One region of the Shewanella sp. DNRA4 genome, then DNA from elsewhere that is predicted to be linked to it. Evidence: predicted binding sites of a transcription regulator. Region 1 holds the regulator's gene; each other region holds the start of a gene.
What was found. Region 1 encodes NrdR, which represses ribonucleotide reductase genes. Its sites were predicted from a motif close to AAACACNANATNTNGTGTTT; they were not measured.
Positions count from the first base shown of each region.

Region 2: a site for NrdR is predicted at 4,599-4,618, ahead of nrdD (anaerobic ribonucleoside-triphosphate reductase). Genes of this name have one in related genera too.
Region 3: a site for NrdR is predicted at 4,481-4,500, ahead of nrdA (class 1a ribonucleoside-diphosphate reductase subunit alpha). Genes of this name have one in related genera too.

Region 1 covers NZ_JABAIP010000011.1:88,314-95,283, reverse strand. The annotation lists gene ettA (energy-dependent translational throttle protein EttA) at 1-346, opposite strand, end outside; gene glyA (serine hydroxymethyltransferase) at 537-1,790, shown strand; gene nrdR (transcriptional regulator NrdR) at 2,001-2,450, shown strand; gene ribD (bifunctional diaminohydroxyphosphoribosylaminopyrimidine deaminase/5-amino-6-(5-phosphoribosylamino)uracil reductase RibD) at 2,537-3,682, shown strand; gene HG547_RS13340 (riboflavin synthase) at 3,690-4,346, shown strand; gene ribBA (bifunctional 3,4-dihydroxy-2-butanone-4-phosphate synthase/GTP cyclohydrolase II) at 4,414-5,517, shown strand; gene ribE (6,7-dimethyl-8-ribityllumazine synthase) at 5,658-6,134, shown strand; gene nusB (transcription antitermination factor NusB) at 6,149-6,553, shown strand; gene thiL (thiamine-phosphate kinase) at 6,632-6,970, shown strand, end outside.
Region 2 covers NZ_JABAIP010000019.1:53,609-60,578, forward strand. The annotation lists gene HG547_RS18605 (hypothetical protein) at 1-403, opposite strand, end outside; gene ribA (GTP cyclohydrolase II) at 517-1,128, opposite strand; gene HG547_RS18615 (YibL family ribosome-associated protein) at 1,392-1,748, opposite strand; gene nrdG (anaerobic ribonucleoside-triphosphate reductase-activating protein) at 1,874-2,335, opposite strand; gene nrdD (anaerobic ribonucleoside-triphosphate reductase) at 2,451-4,568, opposite strand; gene HG547_RS18630 (hypothetical protein) at 4,872-5,552, opposite strand; gene rssA (patatin-like phospholipase RssA) at 5,665-6,612, opposite strand.
Region 3 covers NZ_JABAIP010000016.1:83,917-90,886, forward strand. The annotation lists gene gyrA (DNA gyrase subunit A) at 1-2,437, opposite strand, end outside; gene ubiG (bifunctional 2-polyprenyl-6-hydroxyphenol methylase/3-demethylubiquinol 3-O-methyltransferase UbiG) at 2,822-3,532, shown strand; gene HG547_RS17315 (HAD-IA family hydrolase) at 3,534-4,208, shown strand; gene nrdA (class 1a ribonucleoside-diphosphate reductase subunit alpha) at 4,654-6,942, shown strand.

The sequences.
Region 1 (6,970 bases):
CATCGGGTTCTGCATAAGCGGCATAGACTTTGTCTAAGCGTTTGAGGGCATTTTTTGCTTCAGAAACCGCTTCTTCAATCGCTTCACGCACGGTTTGCGTTGGGTCGAGTTTGGGTTCCTGTGGCAGGTAACCAATCTTCAGCCCTGGCATTGGGCGCGCTTCACCCTCAATCTCGGTATCGATACCGGCCATAATGCGCAGTAGGGTGGATTTACCTGAACCGTTAAGACCTAACACACCGATCTTGGCGCCGGGGAAAAAGCTTAAGGAAATGTCTTTAAGGATCTGCTTCTTAGGCGGAACAACCTTGCCCACCCGCAACATGCTGTAAACAAACTGAGCCATTTTTCTGCATCTATAAGTGACTAATGATGCGGCTAATTCTACTCGATTGCGCGCCGAACTCAACTCGGCATTGAGGCGCATTCAAGCTAAAACTGTAGGATTTTCATGTTTCAGAGACTGGGATTGTCGGCTCGTTACGAGTAGAATACCGCGCAACCCTACCTACAAGAATTGGCAGCTGGAGTAAGCAATGCTGAAAAAAGATATGAATATCGCAGATTATGATCCGGAACTGTTTAACGCGATTCAGAACGAAACTCTGCGTCAAGAAGAGCATATTGAGCTGATTGCTTCTGAAAACTACACCAGTCCACGCGTGATGGAAGCGCAAGGTTCACAACTAACCAATAAGTACGCCGAAGGCTATCCAGGCAAGCGTTACTACGGCGGTTGTGAGTATGTGGACGTAGTTGAAACCTTAGCGATTGAGCGTGCAAAACAACTGTTTGGCGCGACTTACGCAAACGTACAACCTCACTCAGGTTCTCAAGCAAACAGCGCCGTTTACATGGCATTGTTAAAACCAGGCGATACCGTTTTAGGTATGAACCTCGCTCACGGTGGTCACTTGACCCACGGTTCACCTGTTAACTTCTCCGGTAGACTGTACAACATCATTCCTTACGGCATCGATGAATCAGGCAAAATTGACTACGACGAAATGGAACGTCTGGCGGTTGAACATAAGCCTAAGATGATGATCGGTGGTTTCTCTGCTTATTCAGGTATCGTTGACTGGGCAAGAATGCGCGAAATCGCAGACAAAATCGGTGCTTATCTGTTTGTCGACATGGCACACGTTGCGGGTCTTATCGCCGCTGGTGTGTATCCAAACCCAGTGCCACACGCGCACGTTGTGACCTCAACCACTCACAAGACCTTAGCCGGTCCTCGTGGCGGTATCATTCTGTCTGCTGCCGATGATGAAGAGTTATACAAAAAGCTGAACTCTGCGGTATTCCCAGGCGGTCAAGGCGGTCCTTTGATGCATGTTATCGCGGGTAAAGCGGTAGCCTTCAAAGAAGCTTTAGAGCCAGAGTTCAAAGCTTACCAACAACAAGTGGTTAAGAACGCTAAAGCTATGGTTGAAGTGTTCTTAGAGCGCGGTTACAAAATCGTTTCTGGCGGTACTGACAACCACTTAATGCTGGTGGACTTAATCGGTCGCGACCTGACGGGTAAAGAAGCCGATGCCGCTTTAGGTAGCGCGAACATCACAGTAAACAAAAACTCTGTGCCTAACGATCCACGTTCTCCATTCGTGACCTCTGGTGTGCGTATCGGTACGCCTGCGATCACTCGCCGTGGCTTTAAAGAAGCTGAAGCGAAAGAGTTAACCGGTTGGATCTGTGACATCCTCGACGATGCCCACAATCCAGCGGTCATCGAGCGCGTAAAAGGCCAAGTATTGGCTCTGTGCGCTCGTTTCCCTGTTTACGGTTAATTCGTTAATTTATCCGAATATATCGGCTAAGTTCACAACAGCTTAGGTCGTTAAGCTTAGGTGGTTAACCTCAGCCGATAAATAGGATAAAATCCCATGGCCGCATTAAGCGGCCATTTTTATTGCTAAAATCGTAGACTTAAACCCGCTCGGTTTAAGCAAGATACAGCGAAAGCCATAGGCTTTATTCCATTCACGGCAGGAGGCTCAATGCATTGTCCATTTTGCAGCGCGACAGATACTAAGGTGATCGATTCCCGATTAGTGGCGGAAGGCCATCAAGTGCGTCGTCGCCGAGAATGCACCGAATGCCACGAACGATTTACCACTTTCGAAGGGGCCGAATTAGTGATGCCACGGGTGATTAAACGTGATGGCACGCGTCAACCCTTTGATGAAGAAAAGCTGCAAGCAGGTATGTTACGCGCGGTCGAAAAGCGCCCCGTGTCCATGGATGAAATCGAGCAGGCCTTAAGTAAAATCAAGTCAACGCTGCGGGCGACTGGCGAGCGTGAAGTGCCATCCGAGATGATAGGCAACTTGATGATGGAACAGTTAATGAGCCTAGACAAGGTTGCCTATATTCGTTTTGCCTCGGTTTATCGCGCCTTTGAAGACGTCTCCGAATTTGGTGAGGCGATTGCGAAACTGCAAAAGTAACGTGGGTTATCTTAGGTTAGTGCTTAGGTTAGTGCCTCGTTTTGCGCCGCATTCGGCACGCTTCCTCAAGATTTCATAGGGTTTATATGAATTGGTCAGAACGCGATAACCAGATGATGAGCCGCGCTATACAACTGGCTCGCAAAGGATTTTATACCACTCGCCCCAATCCCAGTGTAGGCTGCGTTATCGTAAAAGATAATCAGATTGTCGGTGAAGGTTATCATCAAAAAGCTGGCGAGCCCCACGCCGAGGTGCATGCACTGCGCATGGCTGGCGAGCTTGCCCGTGGCGCGACGGCTTATGTCACCTTAGAACCTTGTAGCCATTATGGCCGCACACCGCCGTGCGCCTTAGCGCTGATCAATATCGGTGTTAAACGAGTGGTGGTGGCGGTGGAAGATCCCAATCCTCAGGTCGGTGGCCGCGGTATTCAAATGCTGCGCGATGCGGGTATTGAAGTGGATGTGGGATTACATCGCGATGAGGCCTATGCCTTAAATCTTGGTTTTATGAAGCGTATGGAATTGGGGCTGCCTTGGGTGACGGTCAAACTGGCCGCGAGTCTTGATGGTAAAACTGCGTTATCAAACGGGGTGTCCAAATGGATCACTGGCCCTGAAGCGCGCCGCGATGTGCAGCGTTTACGTTTACGCGCCTGCGCCATAGTGACTGGGATTGAAACCGTATTGGCCGATGATCCTTCGCTCAATGTGAGATACTCAGAGCTTGGTAGTCTTACCTCGCAATTGAGTGAAGCGCAGGTTTTACAACCGCTGCGAGTAGTTTTAGACAGTCGCGCCCGTATGCCGATTACGGCAGCCTTGTTTACAATTGAATCACCGATTTTATTAGTCTCGACAGTGAGCTATTCGTCAGACTTTATGGCGCAATTACCCGCCCATGTGACTTGTCTCCAATTACCAGCCATTGAGAGTCGAATCTCATTGCCTGCACTATTAAGCTATTTAGGCAAAAGCTATAATCAGGTGCTTATCGAAGCGGGCGCGACCTTAGCTGGCGCCTTTATTCGCTCAGGATTAGCCGATGAATTAGTGCTATATCAAGCGATGAAAATCCTTGGCGCACAAGGGCGTAATCTACTCGAATTACCCGATTATCAAATGATGGCCGATATTCCGATCCTCAAACTGGTCGATGAGCGTAAAGTGGGCGCGGATACGCGTTTTACCTTGAGGCTCACGTCCAATCCATCTTTAGCGAATAAGTGAGTTAACCATGTTTACTGGGATTATTGAGGCCGTTGGCACGCTGCGAAAGCTTGAACGCAAAGGCGATGATATTCGTTTGACGGTCGCCAGTGGCAAACTGGATTTAAGCGATGTGCGTTTAGGCGACAGTATCGCCACCAACGGTGTGTGTTTGACTGTGGTGCAACAATTAGCCGATGGCTATGTGGCTGATGTCTCAGCAGAAACCGTCAGCCTTACAGGCTTTGCCAACTATAAAGTGGGCACTAAGGTCAATCTTGAAAAGGCCGTCACCCCAACCACACGTTTAGGCGGCCATATGGTCAGCGGCCATGTGGATGGCATTGCCACCGTAGAGCAGCGTCTTGCTCGTGGTCAAGCAATCGAATTTTGGTTAGCGGCGCCTACTGAGCTTGCTCGCTATATTGCCCATAAAGGTTCTATCACCATCGATGGTGTGAGCCTCACGGTAAACGAAGTCGATGGCCATCGTTTCCGATTAACCATAGTGCCCCATACCGCGGGTGAAACCACGTTGGTGGATTTGAAAGCCGGCGATAAGGTGAATATTGAAGTGGATTTAATCGCCCGCTATTTAGAGCGTTTAATGCGCTTTGATACTAAAGAAACCCAAGGCGGTGGGGTGACCATGGAAATGTTAGCCCGTGCTGGCTTTGTGCGTTAGGGCACTGGCACTTAGCTCACTTAGGTATAGAATTTCATAACAACAGTAAAATCATAAAGGTCCTACAATGGCGCTGCACAGTATAGAAGAGATCATCGAGGATATTCGTCAAGGCAAAATGGTTATTTTGATGGATGACGAAGACAGAGAAAACGAAGGCGACCTGATTATGGCGGCAGAGTTGGTGACGCCAGAAGCGATTAACTTTATGGCGAAATACGGTCGTGGACTCATCTGCCAAACCATGACTAAAGCTCGTTGCCAGCAGCTAAATCTGCCCTTGATGGTAACCAATAACAATGCGCAGTTCTCGACCAACTTTACGGTATCGATTGAAGCTGCCGAAGGCGTAACCACCGGGATTTCGGCCCATGATCGCGCCGTAACGGTAAAAGCGGCCGTGGCTAAAGATGCCAAGGCATCGGATTTAGTCCAGCCTGGGCATATCTTCCCATTAATGGCGCAGGACGGCGGCGTGTTAACCCGCGCTGGCCACACAGAAGCAGGTTGTGATTTAGCCCGCTTAGCGGGGCTTGAGCCGTCGGGCGTGATTGTTGAGATCCTCAATGAAGACGGCACTATGGCCCGTCGTCCTGATTTAGAGATTTTCTCTGAAAAACACGGCGTTAAAATCGGCACTATTGCGGCGCTGATTGAATACCGTAACACCAAAGAAACGACCGTTGTGCGTGAAGCAAAATGCAAACTGCCAACCCGTTTTGGTGAGTTCGATATGGTGACCTTTAGGGATACTATCGACAACCAATTGCACTTTGCCTTAGTGAAGGGCGAGGTGAAACCTGACTGTTTAGTGCGGGTGCATTTACAGAATACGTTTAACGATCTACTCCATTCTGAGCGCGATCAGCAACGCAGCTGGCCGCTCGAAAAAGCGATGGCGCGGATTTCTGCCGAAGGTGGTGTGTTAGTATTGCTTGGCAATCAAGAACATCCCAGTGAAATCCTCGCTAAAGTCAAAGCCTTTGAGGCGGAAGATCAAGGTCAGACGCCCGTGTCAGCCAAATGGCAAGGTACTTCACGCCGTGTCGGTGTAGGTTCACAAATTCTGGCCAGTTTAGGCGTGACCAAAATGCGACTCTTAAGCTCGCCTAAGCGTTACCATTCACTCTCAGGCTTTGGCCTAGAAGTGACAGAGTACGTAGCTGAGTAACAGGCTAAGCTTTTAATAGGTTCCACTAAGGTAAAATTCACCATTTCTATCATTTGCATAAGGCCGTGGGCAATTGACTGTGGTATCATGTCGCCACTTTTCGCCCCGAGCCGGGTGCTTTAGCTAAATTAGGTAAGAAAATGAACGTAGTTCAAGGTAATATCGAAGCGAAGAATGCCAAAGTTGCGATTGTAATTTCGCGTTTTAATAGCTTTTTAGTAGAAAGCCTGCTTGAAGGTGCACTTGACACGCTGAAACGTTTTGGCCAAGTCAGTGATGAAAACATCACTGTCGTCCGTGTACCTGGTGCGGTTGAGTTACCGCTGGCGGCACGTCGTGTTGCTGCAAGTGGTAAGTTTGACGGCATTATTGCACTTGGTGCCGTAATCCGTGGTGGTACCCCTCACTTTGATTTTGTTGCAGGCGAATGTAACAAAGGTCTAGCTCAAATTGCATTAGAGTTCGATCTGCCGGTTGCTTTCGGTGTATTGACTACAGATACCATTGAACAAGCTATTGAGCGTTCAGGTACTAAAGCGGGTAACAAGGGCGGCGAAGCTGCGCTAAGCTTGCTTGAAATGGTCAACGTTCTGCAGCAGCTTGAACAACAGTTGTAATAGTAGGAAAAATAATGAAGCCTTCTGAGCGCCGCAAGGCCCGCCGTTTAGCCGTTCAAGCCATTTATTCATGGCAACTAAGCGGGAATAATATTGCCGATGTCGAGCATGAGTTTTTAACTGAACAGAGTCTCGATGGTGTAGACGTAGCTTATTTTCGTGAGCTATTTGCAGGCGTAGCAACTAAGAAAACCCAATTGGATGAGTTGATCATTCCACACTTAGATCGCCCCATTGATGAGGTGTCTCCAGTGGAGAAAGCCATAGTACGCCTAGCGGCCTATGAGCTGACTTTCCGTAAAGATGTGCCATTTAAAGTTGCCATTAACGAGGCGATTGAATTGGCTAAAGCTTTCGGTGCGGATGAAAGCCATAAGTTTGTTAATGGATTACTCGACAAACTGGTTGCACGTAAGTAATAAGGACAAACGGTATCTTAGGATACCGTTTTTCATTGCTAACAAAGGTGGCCGATGTGAGTCGCGCCAAACTGTACAGTGAAAGAATTCCAGCTTATTGAATGTTATTTCAATCACCGCGGCCCAGCACGCCGTGATGTCAAATTGAGTATTGGCGACGATTGCGCCCTTGTGCAGCCCGCCGAAAACAAGTCGATCGCCATTTCCTGCGATACCTTAGTCGAAAATGTTCACTTCTTCCCCGATATTCCACCTCAAGCCTTAGGTTACAAAGCCTTAGCGGTTAATCTTTCTGATTTAGCGGCAATGGGGGCCGAGCCTGCGTGGATGACGCTTGCACTCACTTTGCCAGAGGTTAACGAGACCTGGCTGAGTGGTTTTAGTGAAGGCCTGTTTGAAGCGGCAGAATATTATGGC
Region 2 (6,970 bases), on a different contig from region 1:
TTGCCGTTGCCTGCCAATGGTGCTCAATGCCGGGCGTTATCGTCATGGTGCCAACTGACGATGGCAATTCGCCGTCGGTGATGTCTTTGGCTAAGTAGTCAAAAAAACCGAAGGATAAGGGTAAACGCAGCCAAGTCTGACTACTATCATCCTTCAAAAAATCAAAGTTTAACGGAATACTAACGACGGTGGCATTTTGCTCAGCAGCTCGATATACCCCTGTGCCAAGGTAACTGCCAAAGGCATAAACAGAGTTAGGATTATTTTTCCCATCAATCGGCGTTTCAGGGCTAATCTTCGAAAACGCTTGGGAAGATTGGGGGGCAAATGCTGCAATATCTTGCGGGTGACTGGAGTTGGAAACAGGCTCTGTCGACGCCAACAGCGGGAAAACAATCCCCATTGATAGCGCCGAAATGGAGCAGAGGTTGACGATAAACCGACTAAAAATGATATTCAATTTACGCAAACAGATCCTAATTTGCAGCCTAATCGGTAAATTTATTGCACTAAGAACTACTGTTCATCCGTAAAATGATACTCAGACATCATATGCCCAAGCTCAGTGGACTTAGTCTTTAAGTAAGCCTCATTATAGCGATTTTTACCGACTTGTAAGGGTACGCGCTCAACCACTTCGATGCCGATTTCTTTCATCGCTTTGACTTTGCGAGGGTTATTGGTCATTAAGCGTACATGCTTTACGCCAATCTGCTCAAGCATAGGCTGGATCAAATCATATTTACGCATGTCCGCAGGGAAACCTAACTGTTCATTCGCCTCAACCGTATTGGCGCCTTTATCCTGCAACTCATAGGCACGGATCTTGTTTAGCAGACCAATACCACGACCTTCCTGACGCAAATATAAGATAAACCCACTGCCAGTCTCGGCAATGTTTTGCATCGCGGTTTGCAGCTGGAATCCACAGTCACAGCGTAAGCTGAATAAGGCATCGCCCGTGAGACACTCAGAGTGAATACGGCCTAAAACAGGAGCATCGCTACTTAGGGTGCCAAATGTGAGGGCAACATGCTCTTTACCGGTTTCGGTATCTTCAAAACCGTGCATGGCAAAAACGCCCCAGGGAGTGGGTAATTTTGACGTCGCGACATATTTTATCGACATGACTTAACCTTAACGACAACTCTCATTCCATGAGACGGAAGGAACATCCATAAACAAAACAATGATTAGGTACTTAGCCTACGGCGCACCTATTCTAAAGTGTTTTCAGCAATCACGAAATACTTTAGTAATTTAATCAACTACAAAACTAAGCTATTAACTGCGTGACTCATTTAGCTCAATGGGTAATTTGTCGAGCCAAGGCGCTGCAAAATAGATAAGTGTTCTATTTTGCAACTCATTGAATAACTTAGCAATGTAGCTTAAAATTTTGCTGGTGCAAAACCTGTTACTTCAGTCAAGCCCATTTCACGCCCTAAAGCAGTCATAGGGTGCACAACAACTAAGCCTTTTACTGACTTTTTCAGTTGACCCATATCGGCTTGCTCGGCTTTGGTAAGGGCACGATGAAATGGCAAGTGCTGAATATCCACCCCTTGCTTTTGTAATAAACGCGACTGCTGCGTTTTTACGCTATTGATTTGCTTAGTAACAGCCTCAATCTCGCGTTTAAACTGCGCCACGATGACAACATCGCCACGTTGCTCTGCCGCCGCCAGTTTACGACGAAACTTATCTAACTTATCGTTTAGCTGCTGCAGTTCTTGCTTTAAATTCATTATGTTACCTTAAATTACTTTAGCGAATCCCAGTCGATATTGACCTAATCTTTGGCCTGTTTGTCTGGGTCACTGTGTCAAGGTGTGGGATTATAACAGCAAGTTAGCGATCCTCGTTACCGCTTTTATAAGAAACGGATCACCTGATTACTGCTACCCCGATATGGAAGGCTCGGAACTGCAAGATTTTGCTCGAATTTGCCATCCACCAGCACATCTACATATTCCAGCACCGCACGCTGCTTATCGCTCAATTCATTCCATACATAGCCCGTCCACAGCCAAATATCTTTACCGGGACATTCAGCTTTGACGCGCTTAACAAGCGCCAAAATCCCCTCAAGATTGGCGGGTAAAAGTGGATCGCCGCCAGAGAGTGATAAGCCACGGCGAACGATCCGCGTATCCTGCAAATCGGCGATGATATTATCTTCCATTGCCTTATCAAATAAATGGCCAGAGCGCACATCCCAAGTACTTTGATTATAGCAACCACGGCATTGGTGCTCACAGCCTGAAACAAATAAGGTGGCCCGAGTGCCTGGGCCGTTGACCACATCAACGGGATAATATTGCTGATAGTTCATTGTATAAGTCCAATACGAAATACAAGGAGCGCCAGACTGGCTAAAAATCAAAGCACAGTCCCATGCTAAGCGACTGTGCTGATATCAGTGTAACAAACACAACAAGGCAAAAATGTTACAAGTGTTTGATCCTACGCTTCACTTCTTCTTGCTTACCATGGTTGAACGGTCTGGCATCGGGACTACCTAAGTAACCACACACACGGCGCGTAACAGACACTCGACTTGGCTCATGGTTGCCGCATTTAGGGCAAGTAAATCCTTTACTAGTACAGCTAAATTCGCCGGTAAAACCACAATCATAACATTCGTCAATCGGCGTGTTAGTACCGTAGTAAGGTACACGGCTATAGCTGTAATCCCAGACATTTTCGAGAGCTTCGATATTGTGCTGCATATTAGGATATTCGCCGTAGCAAATAAAACCACCATTGGCGATGGCGGGATATGGCTGCTCAAAATCGATTTTATCGTAAGGATTCACGTGCTTTTCCACATCTAAATGGAAGCTATTGGTGTAATAGCCCTTATCGGTTACCCCCGCAACCACACCAAACTGGCGCGCATCGAGCTTACAAAAACGACTGCAGAGACTCTCACTTGGGGTGCTATAAAGGCTGAATCCATAACCCGTTTCGGCCTTCCATGCGTCGGTAGCCGCTTTAAGGTGCGCAACAATCGCCACCGCTTTTTCACGAAGCTTAGCATCATCAAACACATGGGTTTCAGTGCCATAGAGCGCATTAATGGTTTCATGTAAACCGATATAACCTAATGAAATTGATGCCCGACCATTTTTAAAGATTTGGGCGATATCATCATCGGCACGCAAGCGCACGCCACAGGCACCTTCCATATACAAAATCGGCGCAACTCTGGCTTTCACTCCGTTTAACCGTTCGATACGCGTATCTAATGCGCGGCGGGCAAGTAATAGCCGCTCATCCAGAATACGGTAGAACTCAGCCTCATCGCCATTCGCTTCTAGCGCAACACGTGGCAAGTTTAAGCTAACAACGCCAAGGTTATTGCGGCCTTCATGGACGAGTTCACCATTTTCTTTATAGGAACCTAAAAAGCTGCGGCAACCCATAGGGGTTTTAAACGAACCCGTCACTTTTTCCACTTGCTCATAGTTCAAAATATCTGGATACATGCGCATACTGGCGCATTTAAGGGCCATTTGTTTTACATCGTAATTGCAATCACCGACTTTGTGGTTAATACCATCACGGATGGCAAACACCAATTTAGGGAACACCGCTGTTTTACGATTTTTACCTAACCCCGCCATGCGTACTTTCAGCATCGATTGTTGAATTAAACGCGACTCCCACGAAGTACCTAGACCGAAACCAAAGGTCACAAACGGGGTTTGTCCATTAGCGGTATGTAAGGTATTCACCTCATATTCAAGGGATTGGAAAGCATCGTGGCATTCTTTTTCAGTCTGAGCAGTGGCATAGGCTTTAGCATCTTTAATCTGCCAGTTCAGTGCCACTTGATAATGTTTGTCATAACTCTTGGCCACAAAAGGCGCTAACACTTCATCAATACGATTAATCGTGGTGCCGCCATAGATATGGCTTGCCACTTGGGCAATAATTTGCGCCGTCACGGCCGTAGCGGTAGAGATCGATTTTGGGGTCTCAATTTCGGCATTGCCCATCTTAAAGCCATGGGTCAACATGCCCGCCAAATCAATCAACATACAGTTAAACATCGGGAAAAAGGGCGAGTAATCAAGATCGTGATAGTGGATCTCACCGATTTCGTGCGCAGCCACCACATCCTTAGGCAGAATATGGCTCTTGGCATAATGTTTAGCCACGATGCCCGCCAGCAGATCCCGTTGAGTTGGGATAACTTTAGAGTCTTTATTGGCGTTTTCATTTAACAGTGCGGCATTGCTCTGTTCGACTAAACCACGGATTTCAAGATTGAGCTTACTGGTAGCATCGCGGCAAATGTCTCTGTCGTGACGATATTCAATGTAGACCCGTGCCAATGATTTATAAGGGCCTTCCATCAATAGGTTTTCAACCGCATCCTGTAGATGGTGGATTTCAACTTCTGCCATATTCGCCACTCGTTCTCTCACACAAGCGGCTACCGTCGCGGCATAATCTGCGTCCTCTATCCCAACCGAGTTTGCAGCAGCGACCACTGCATCTCTTATCCTTGTTTCATCAAAAGGTGTGCGGCAACCATCCCGCTTGATCACGACTGGCATTGTTTAATTCCTCTCCATCCCGATTAAAATTAACACTATATATAGTGATTAAATAATCTATCAACACAATATGTAGGCAATTAAGCGGCATCGACACCTAAAATTCCATGATCCAGATCATGATTTATCGGATGGATAAAAAGAACAAATAAGAACTGCTGCCAAACCCAATGATCTCAGTTTTAGGCCTTGACCTTGATGCTAAAGCAAGATAGTAGACGCAGGAAATGGCGCTAATAATGACAAAAGACTCTGACCCAAAAGCCAAAGTCTATTGTTTTTGAAAGAATATTGTAAATAAGACTAGCGCTTAGCTAAGGCAAGATAACTGCTCAATTGTCCCAACGCCGATTGCTGCATCCCCATGGATGAAGCCACCTGCATCGTTGATTTAAGTCCCTGCCATAACTGTTTTTGACTATCGCTCATGGTGGGGTTGCTATTCAAATAATCCGTTAATTGACCAAACACTTTAGTCGCCTTTTGTGCCAGCACTGGCGACTGGGCATCATCCATGTTTTTTAACACATTTTTAGCATCTACTAACGTGTTGATCATCGGGCTATTAGGCGATTTTTCAGCCAAAGACTTTAGCTCATCATCGATAAAATCCTGCAAAGACTGCTTATTGGTACTTTGGCTTGGCAAACTAATGCCGTTTTGCGAGAGCCGTTCCACCTGTGCATCGGAAAGAATACCGTCTTTTTGTAACCGCGAGACTAAAGCGGGTATCTCAGCCACACTAAATTTGCCATCAGCAAAAAAGTCTTTCGACATGGCCTGAATTTTTTGTGCTCGCAGTGCCCGTGGTGACAGCGCTATCTCCTCACCCGGTTTAGTATCAACCTTAGGGGGTTCTTTGGCTGAGGAGTTTGACTCCGTACTCGATTCAGTTTTACCTGTCTCCGTCTTTTTGCTATTCAGGCCATAAGCTTCAGCAGCACTGCTACGATTTAGATTAAGGGCATTTAAAAGAGAATTCATCGTCAATAATTCGGCGTCTAATACTGATTAATGGTTTTAAAGCAAAAACTAAGCCAATCAAGCAGTAAGTAGTGTCATATCGTAATTAACAGATAAATTCATCCTGACATTTTTAGCCTTTCCAGATCGCCGCTTCAATTAAATGTGCCACTTTTGCCACGGCAGCTTCACCTGCTGCAATGGCTTCAGCTGCTCGGTGGAACTCCATGGTGCCGATATTAGCCACTTCGGGTACAACACAGATATCGGGAGGGTCACCCATTAAACGCGCCCGTTTATGCCGCTGCTCTAAAATACTCATCGACTGGGACATCACCGCAATCATACCGGGATTAGATTTAGTCCCTAGGGAAAACTTATCGGTTAAGCTACCGACATATTCTCGTCCGCGGGCGAATAAATCCATAAAACCCGTTTCTTGGCGCGCAGGCATTTGGGTTTCATCTTTAGGTGCCCGATGGCTGGTCATATTAACGGGTAAAACTTGTAATCGACCGGTATGAAAACCTTGTAAATCAACGGCAATGACAATATCTACCCCCATAGCACGGCTCACCGAAACGGGGACAGGATTAACAACTGCACCATCCACTAACCAACGCTCACCTTGACGGACAGGCGCTAATATCCCAGGCATAGAGCAAGAGGCCCGTACGGCTTGGCGTAAATCACCATGGCGAAACCAGATTTCCTGACCTGAATAAAGATCCGTGGCAATGGCCGCAAAGGGACGCTCTAAATCCTCGATATTGATATCACCAATCCGCGATTGCAGTACATCGAATACTTTTTCGCCGCCAATTAGCCCACCTTTACGCCAACGAATGTCCATCAGTCCCAACACATCCCAACTAGAGAAGCTGCGCACCCACTCTTCAAGTTCCGCTAAATGATTATGAGCATAAGCAGCGCCAACAAGGGCGCCGATTGAGCATCCAGCGACCTTATCGGGTTTAATTCCCATGGCGGCAAGCCCATTGAGTACGCCAATATGTGCCCAACCTTTGGCTGCACCACTGCCTAAGGCAATACCGATCGTCGGAGTTGTCCCCTTACTCATAATAAATTCCCTTAATAAATCGATGATTTAAAGAAGCGCTATGACGTGAAAAAGCTAAATTCCAGCCAAAGTGTTGTCAATCATTAGACAACATAAACCGTTATGCTAGCCAGTCATTAGATACATTTATATGGTTTACGCTCGGCCTTATCCCCTTGGGCAGAGAGTAACCACATCGTCGCTTGATATCCTGTAAGTTCATAGCCAATTTGGCTAAACATAGCACTCGGGACAAATATCGAGCGTGACACAAGCCAAGCAAATAAGTGGCTATTTAGATGATTACGCAAGATTATGCCCAATCAAGATAGCTGACCATAGTGATTTAGCGCTATAATCTGCCCTCACTCAGATTTAG
Region 3 (6,970 bases), on a different contig from region 1:
CTTGTACCGCGCCAACAACCGCACCGTTACGCTCACTCACCTTGATCGATACCACACCTTTGGTCGCGCGGCTCTTAGATGGGTATTCAGACAGTTCGGTACGTTTACCATAGCCGTTTTCAGTCACGGTTAAGATAGCGCCATCGCCCTTAGGTACGATGAGAGACACCACTTTTTGGCCTTCTTCAAGCTTGATACCGCGAACACCGGTCGCACCGCGGCCCATTGGACGCACGCCCTTGAAGTTGATTTGTGGATTGCCTTCTTCATCCAGCACCGGGTTGCCGTTTTCATCGAGGACTGCAACTTCTTCGCCTTCTTTAAAGCGAACCACTTTACCTTCGTTCGAGAACAACATGATCTCATCATCACCATTGGTGATATCGACACCGATCAGTTGGTCACCGTCTTTGAGGTTAACAGCGATAATACCGTTAGCACGTGGGTTGCTGTAAGCTGTCAGCGCAGTCTTCTTCACGGTACCGTTAGAGGTCGCCATGATAATGTACTTATCTTCGGCGTATTCACGCACTGGCAGAATCGCAGTAATGCGTTCGCCATCGGCCAGCGGCAGCAAGTTAACAATCGGACGACCACGGGAAGTGCGGCTCGCCAGCGGTAACTGATATACCTTGAGCCAGTACATTTTTCCAAAATCTGAGAAGCACAGAATCGTATCGTGGGTGTTGGCAACCAACAGTTTTTCAACGAAATCTTCGTCTTTCACCTTAGTGGCGGCTTTACCCTTACCACCACGGCGCTGGGCTTGGTAATCGCTAAGCGGTTGGTACTTGGCGTAACCTAAGTGTGACAGAGTCACAACTACGTCTTCTTCGTTGATTAAGTCTTCAAGACTCATATCAATTTCATTGGCGTTGATGACAGTGCGGCGAGCATCACCGTATTCAGCAAGAATTTCTTCCAGCTCTTCTTTGATCACTTCCATCAAACGCTCAGGGCTACGCAGAATAAACAACAGACCCGCGATGAACTCAAGCAGCTCTTCGTATTCGGCGATGATCTTATCGTGCTCAAGACCGGTTAAACGGTGTAAGCGTAGCTCTAGAATCGCCTGAGCCTGTTGCTCAGTCAGATAATATAAGCCGTCACGGATACCGAATTCTGGCTCTAACCATTCAGGACGCGCCGCATCATCCCCCGCTTTTTCAAGCATGCCCTGTACATGGCCGAGCGCCCAGCCCTGCTCAACCAGTTTGACTTTAGCGTCAGCTGGGGTTGGCGAGGCTTTGATCAGCGCAATAATCGGGTCGATGTTGGCCAGCGCGACCGCTAATGCCTCAAGAATATGGGCACGTTCGCGCGCTTTACGCAGTTCGAATACGGTACGGCGAGTCACCACTTCACGGCGGTGCAGGATAAAGCATTCGAGCATTTCTTTTAAGTTGAACAACTTAGGCTGACCATTGGTCAAAGCCACCATGTTGATACCAAAAGAACATTGCATTTGGGTTTGTGCGTACAAGTTGTTCAGGACAACTTCACCCACTTCACCACGCTTAATTTCGATAACGATGCGCATACCGTCTTTGTCAGACTCATCGCGCAGGCCGCTAATGCCTTCAATCTTCTTATCTTTAACTAGCTCAGCGATTTTCTCGATGAGTTTCGCCTTGTTCACCTGATAAGGAATTTCGGTGACGATAATACGTTCACGGCCGTTATCTTCGGTTTCGACTTCAGCCAGCGCGCGCATAACGGCGCGGCCGCGGCCCGTCTTGTACGCATCGATAATGCCCTTACGGCCATTGATGATCGCCGCCGTTGGGAAATCAGGGCCAGGAATATATTCCATGAGCTGTTCAATCGACAGCGCAGGATCGGCGATAAGCGCTAAACAGCCTTTAACCACTTCCGTTAAGTTGTGTGGTGGGATGTTCGTCGCCATACCCACCGCAATACCCGATGAACCGTTAATCAACAGGTTAGGTACGCGTGTCGGTAATACCGCAGGAATTTGTTCTGTGCCGTCGTAGTTTGGCACATAGTCAACGGTTTCTTTTTCAAGATCGGCAAGGAGCTGGTGCGCTAACTTATCCATCCGGATTTCGGTATAACGCATTGCCGCGGCAGAGTCACCGTCAACCGAACCGAAGTTTCCTTGACCGTCGACTAAGGTGTAACGCAGTGAGAAAGGCTGAGCCATACGCACGATAGTGTCGTATACCGCCGAGTCACCATGGGGGTGATATTTACCGATCACGTCACCGACCACACGGGCAGACTTTTTGTACGGCTTGTTCCAATCGTTCTTCAATTCACTCATGGCAAACAGCACGCGGCGATGTACAGGCTTAAGGCCATCACGCACGTCTGGTAATGCACGTCCTACGATGACGCTCATGGCGTAATCAAGGTACGAATTCTTTAGTTCGTCTTCGATATTAATTGGCGAAATAGATGATGCCAGATCAGTCATAAACTGCTCGTTCCCCTGAAAATTAGCCGACAACGCATAATCCGTATCATTGAGCGGCCCAAAAACGTGATTTGGCATTCTAACACAGTTATTTAATGTCGCCAGACCTATCCTGCGCGAATTGAGAAGGATGTGGCTTAATAGATGAAAACACTGTCAATTTGCACTTTTAAACCCGATAAAATCCGTTGTTAATGGCGAAATTGAGTCCAAGACTTGATTAATATCCGAGCAGAAAAACCGCTCAGCTTCACAAAGTGTTTAAGAATTAATGATAATTGCTGAAATTTCACTCAACCACAAAGACTTAGAATCAGCCAATACTGTGTTTATCCACCATTGTCGTTATAATAGCCGCACTATTCAGCCGCTTTAGGTAATCGCATGCAACAGAATACCAACGTAGACCCACAGGAAATCGCAAAGTTTGAACGTATGGCCGAAACCTGGTGGGATCTCAATGGCGAGTTTAAACCGCTGCATCTATTAAATCCCCTTCGCTTAAACTATATCGATCAGACTGCTGGTGGGATTTTTGGTAAAAAAGTGCTCGACGTCGGCTGTGGCGGTGGCATTTTATCCGAAAGTATGGCGCGCATCGGTGCAGTGGTTGATGGTCTTGATATGGGTGAAGAACCGTTAGAAGTTGCACGCTTGCATGCGCTAGAAACTGGTATAAGCATCAATTACGTGAAAAACACCGCCGAGGCTCATAGGGAAGATCACCGCGAATACTATGATGTGGTGACCTGCATGGAGATGCTCGAACACGTACCCAATCCCCAATCAGTGATCCAAGCCTGCTGCGATATGGTAAAACCCGGTGGTTTTGTGTTTTTTTCCACGATTAATCGCAATGTTAAATCCTTTGTCGAAACCATTATCGGTGCTGAATATCTACTGAAGATGTTACCGATTGGCACTCATGATCATAATAAGTTTATTAAACCTTCTGAATTGATTGAGTTAGTCGATAACACCGACCTCATCTGCAAAGACGCCCTTGGGATCACTTATAACCCGTTAACAGGGATTTTTAAGTACACATCTAAGGTCGATGTAAACTATATGATTGCAACGCAAAAGGCAGATTGAGATGAGTTTAGCTGAGGTTAAAGGGGTCTTATTCGACCTTGATGGTACTCTTGCCGATACCGCGCCGGATCTGGTTCAGGCCCTTAACCTCAGTTTGTCTGATGTCGGTATTGCAGCAAAACCCTTTGCAGACATGCGTAGCGCCGCCTCCCATGGCAGCTTTGCCTTAGTCGATGCGGCCATTCCAGGCGCAGATGAGGTGCTACGCACCCAAGTCCAGCAAGGACTCCTTGCCCACTATCAAAGGATCAATGGCGACCATTGCCAATTGTTTGAAGGTATTTCCCCACTGCTTGACTGGCTCGAGTTATGCCGCGTGCCATTTGGAGTCATCACCAATAAACCTGCCCGCTTTACTCGTCCCCTGTTACATAAACTTAAGCTCAGCTCGCGTATGCCAGTGATGATCAGCGGCGATTCGACCCGTTACCCTAAGCCCCATACCGCACCTATGTTATTAGGCGCGCAGCAGTTGCAGTGCAAGCCACAGCAAATCCTTTATTTAGGCGATGCCGAGCGGGATTTACTCGCAGCCCAAGCGGCGGGCATGCTCGGCGGTGTAGCGCTGTGGGGATATTTGGGCGAGGACGATACACCCGATGCATGGCCTGCCTATGCACAGTTTACGACGCCTTCGAATTTACATTCGGCACTAAGCCAAGCGTTAACAAAATAAGCACGAATCAGGATTCATGCTGATAGCTATTAATAGAATTAACGCTATGGGTCAATCCCCGCGATCGTGATCGCTGCTTATTTTAGCGATCGATCACACTGCGGGATCGGAATAAAAATTCGCCATATCAGACGCATGCTAATCTCAATTTGAGCTACAGGGTTAGTCATTACTAACGCATTTTTTTATCCTCAAGATATCCACAAGATACCCCCTAAATTGAGACTTGCAAATAATAGCAAACCTCACTATCTTGTATCTCAGATTATTTAAAACACCATATCTTGTGTATAGGTAGCAATCAGACACACTAGAAGTTCCCCGCTAAATCGACTATTTTCACCATAGTCAACAGTATTAAGGGTTTTCAGGTTGATTGTTTTACAAGGAAACGTACGGTGACTTAGTTCACCTGAACAGATATCAGAACCAAGGCCTCTCTTCAATGAATAGCAATATGACAGTTACAAAACGCTGTGGTGCACGTGAGACAATTGATCTCGACAAAATACACCGCGTAATTACTTGGGCAGCCAAGGGATTAAAAAACGTTTCTGTTTCTGAAGTTGAACTTCGCACGCATTTACAGTTTTTCGATGGGATCCCAACCGAAGCTATCCACGAAACGATCATCAAATCTGCGGCGGATTTAATTTCCCCTGAGTCACCCGATTATCAGTTTCTGGCTGCGCGTTTAGCCGTATTCCATTTGCGTAAGAAGGCTTTTGGTCAGTTCGAGCCACCCAAGTTATATGACCATGTCACTAAGCTGGTAGAGTTGGGTAAGTATGATATGCATATTCTGCAGGATTACACCCGCGAAGAACTCGATATTATGGATACTTATATCGACCATTGGCGCGATATGAACTTCTCTTACGCAGCCGTTAAACAGCTTGAAGGTAAATATCTGGTTCAAAACCGCGTCACCCACGAGATTTATGAGAGCGCCCAGTTCCTCTATATTCTGGTGGCGGCCTGTTTGTTTGCCCGCTATCCAAAAGCTACGCGTCTGCAATACGTCAAAGATTTTTACGACGCGGTATCGACTTTTAAGATTTCACTGCCAACGCCTATCATGGCGGGAGTGCGTACGCCGACTCGTCAGTTTAGCTCATGCGTACTGATTGAATGTGGCGATAGCTTGGATTCAATCAACGCGACAGCATCATCTATCGTAAAATACGTGAGCCAACGCGCTGGTATCGGTATCAACGCCGGTCGTATCCGTGCATTAGGAAGCCCAATCCGTGGTGGCGAAGCCTTCCACACGGGTTGCTTACCTTTCTACAAGTATTTCCAAACTGCGGTGAAATCGTGCTCGCAAGGCGGCGTGCGCGGCGGTGCAGCTACCCTCTTCTATCCTATTTGGCACTTAGAAGTTGAATCGCTGCTAGTACTGAAAAATAACCGTGGCGTTGAAGATAACCGTATCCGTCATTTAGACTACGGCGTGCAACTGAATAAACTGATGTATCAGCGTCTGATCAAAGGTGAAAACATCAGCTTGTTCAGCCCATCGGACGTACCCGGTCTTTACGATGCCTTCTTTGAAGACCAAGCTGAATTTGAGCGTTTATATCTGCAATATGAGCAAGACAGCAGCATTCGCAAAAAGACATTAAAAGCGGTGGATCTGTTCTCACTGATGATGCAAGAACGTGCTTCAACGGGCCGTATCTACATTCAAAACGTGGATCACTGTAACACCCACAGTCCATTTGACTCAAAAGTTGCACCGATCAGACAGTCTAACCTCTGCCTTGAAATCGCTCTGCCGACTAAGCCATTGAATAACATTGACGATCCAAACGGCGAAATCGCCCTTTGTACACTGTCGGCATTAAACCTGGGGACAATTACCGATTTAGCAGAACTGGAGCCATTAGCTGATTTAGCCGTACGAGCCTTAGATAACCTGCTGGATTACCAAGATTATCCAATCAAAGCGGCGCAGATTTCGTCGATGAACCGTCGTACCTTAGGGATTGGTGTTATCAACTTCGCTAACTATTTAGCGAAGAATGGTATGAAGTACTCCGATGGTAGCGCGAACAATCTGACTCACAAGACCTTTGAAGCGATTCAGTTTTATCTGCTCAAAGCGTCAATGAATCTGGCGAAAGAAAAAGGTGCGTGCCCATTATTTAATGAGACGACTTACGCTCAAGGTATTTTACCTATCGATACCTACAAACGTGACCTAGATAAGATTTGCAGTGAGCCATTGCATTTAGACTGGGAAGCGCTGCGTAACGACATTAAAGAGTATGGTTTACGTAACTCGACATTGTCTGCACTGATGCCGTCTGAGACTTCATCACAGATCTCAAACGCCACCAACGGTATCGAACCGCCACGCGGCTTGATCAGTGTGAAAGCCAGTAAAGATGGCCAGTTAAAGCAAGTGGTACCCGATTTTGATGAGCTGAAATACAACTACGAGCTGTTATGGCAAATGCCAAGCAACGAAGGTTACTTACAGCTTGTGGGTATCATGCAAAAGTTCGTTGACCAAGCGATTTCGGCCAACACAAACTATGATCCAGCGCGTTTTGAGGGCCGTAAAGTCCCAATGCAGACCCTGCTAAAAGACTTACTCAATGCCTACAAGTTAGGTGTAAAAACGCTGTACTACCATAACACTCGCGATGGAGCATCGGATCAACACGATGACATTACCAACATAGAGAAAGAAGATGACGGCTGTGCTGGCGGCGCTTGCAAAATCTAATCTTCAATGTTAACGGTTGCGGGATCCC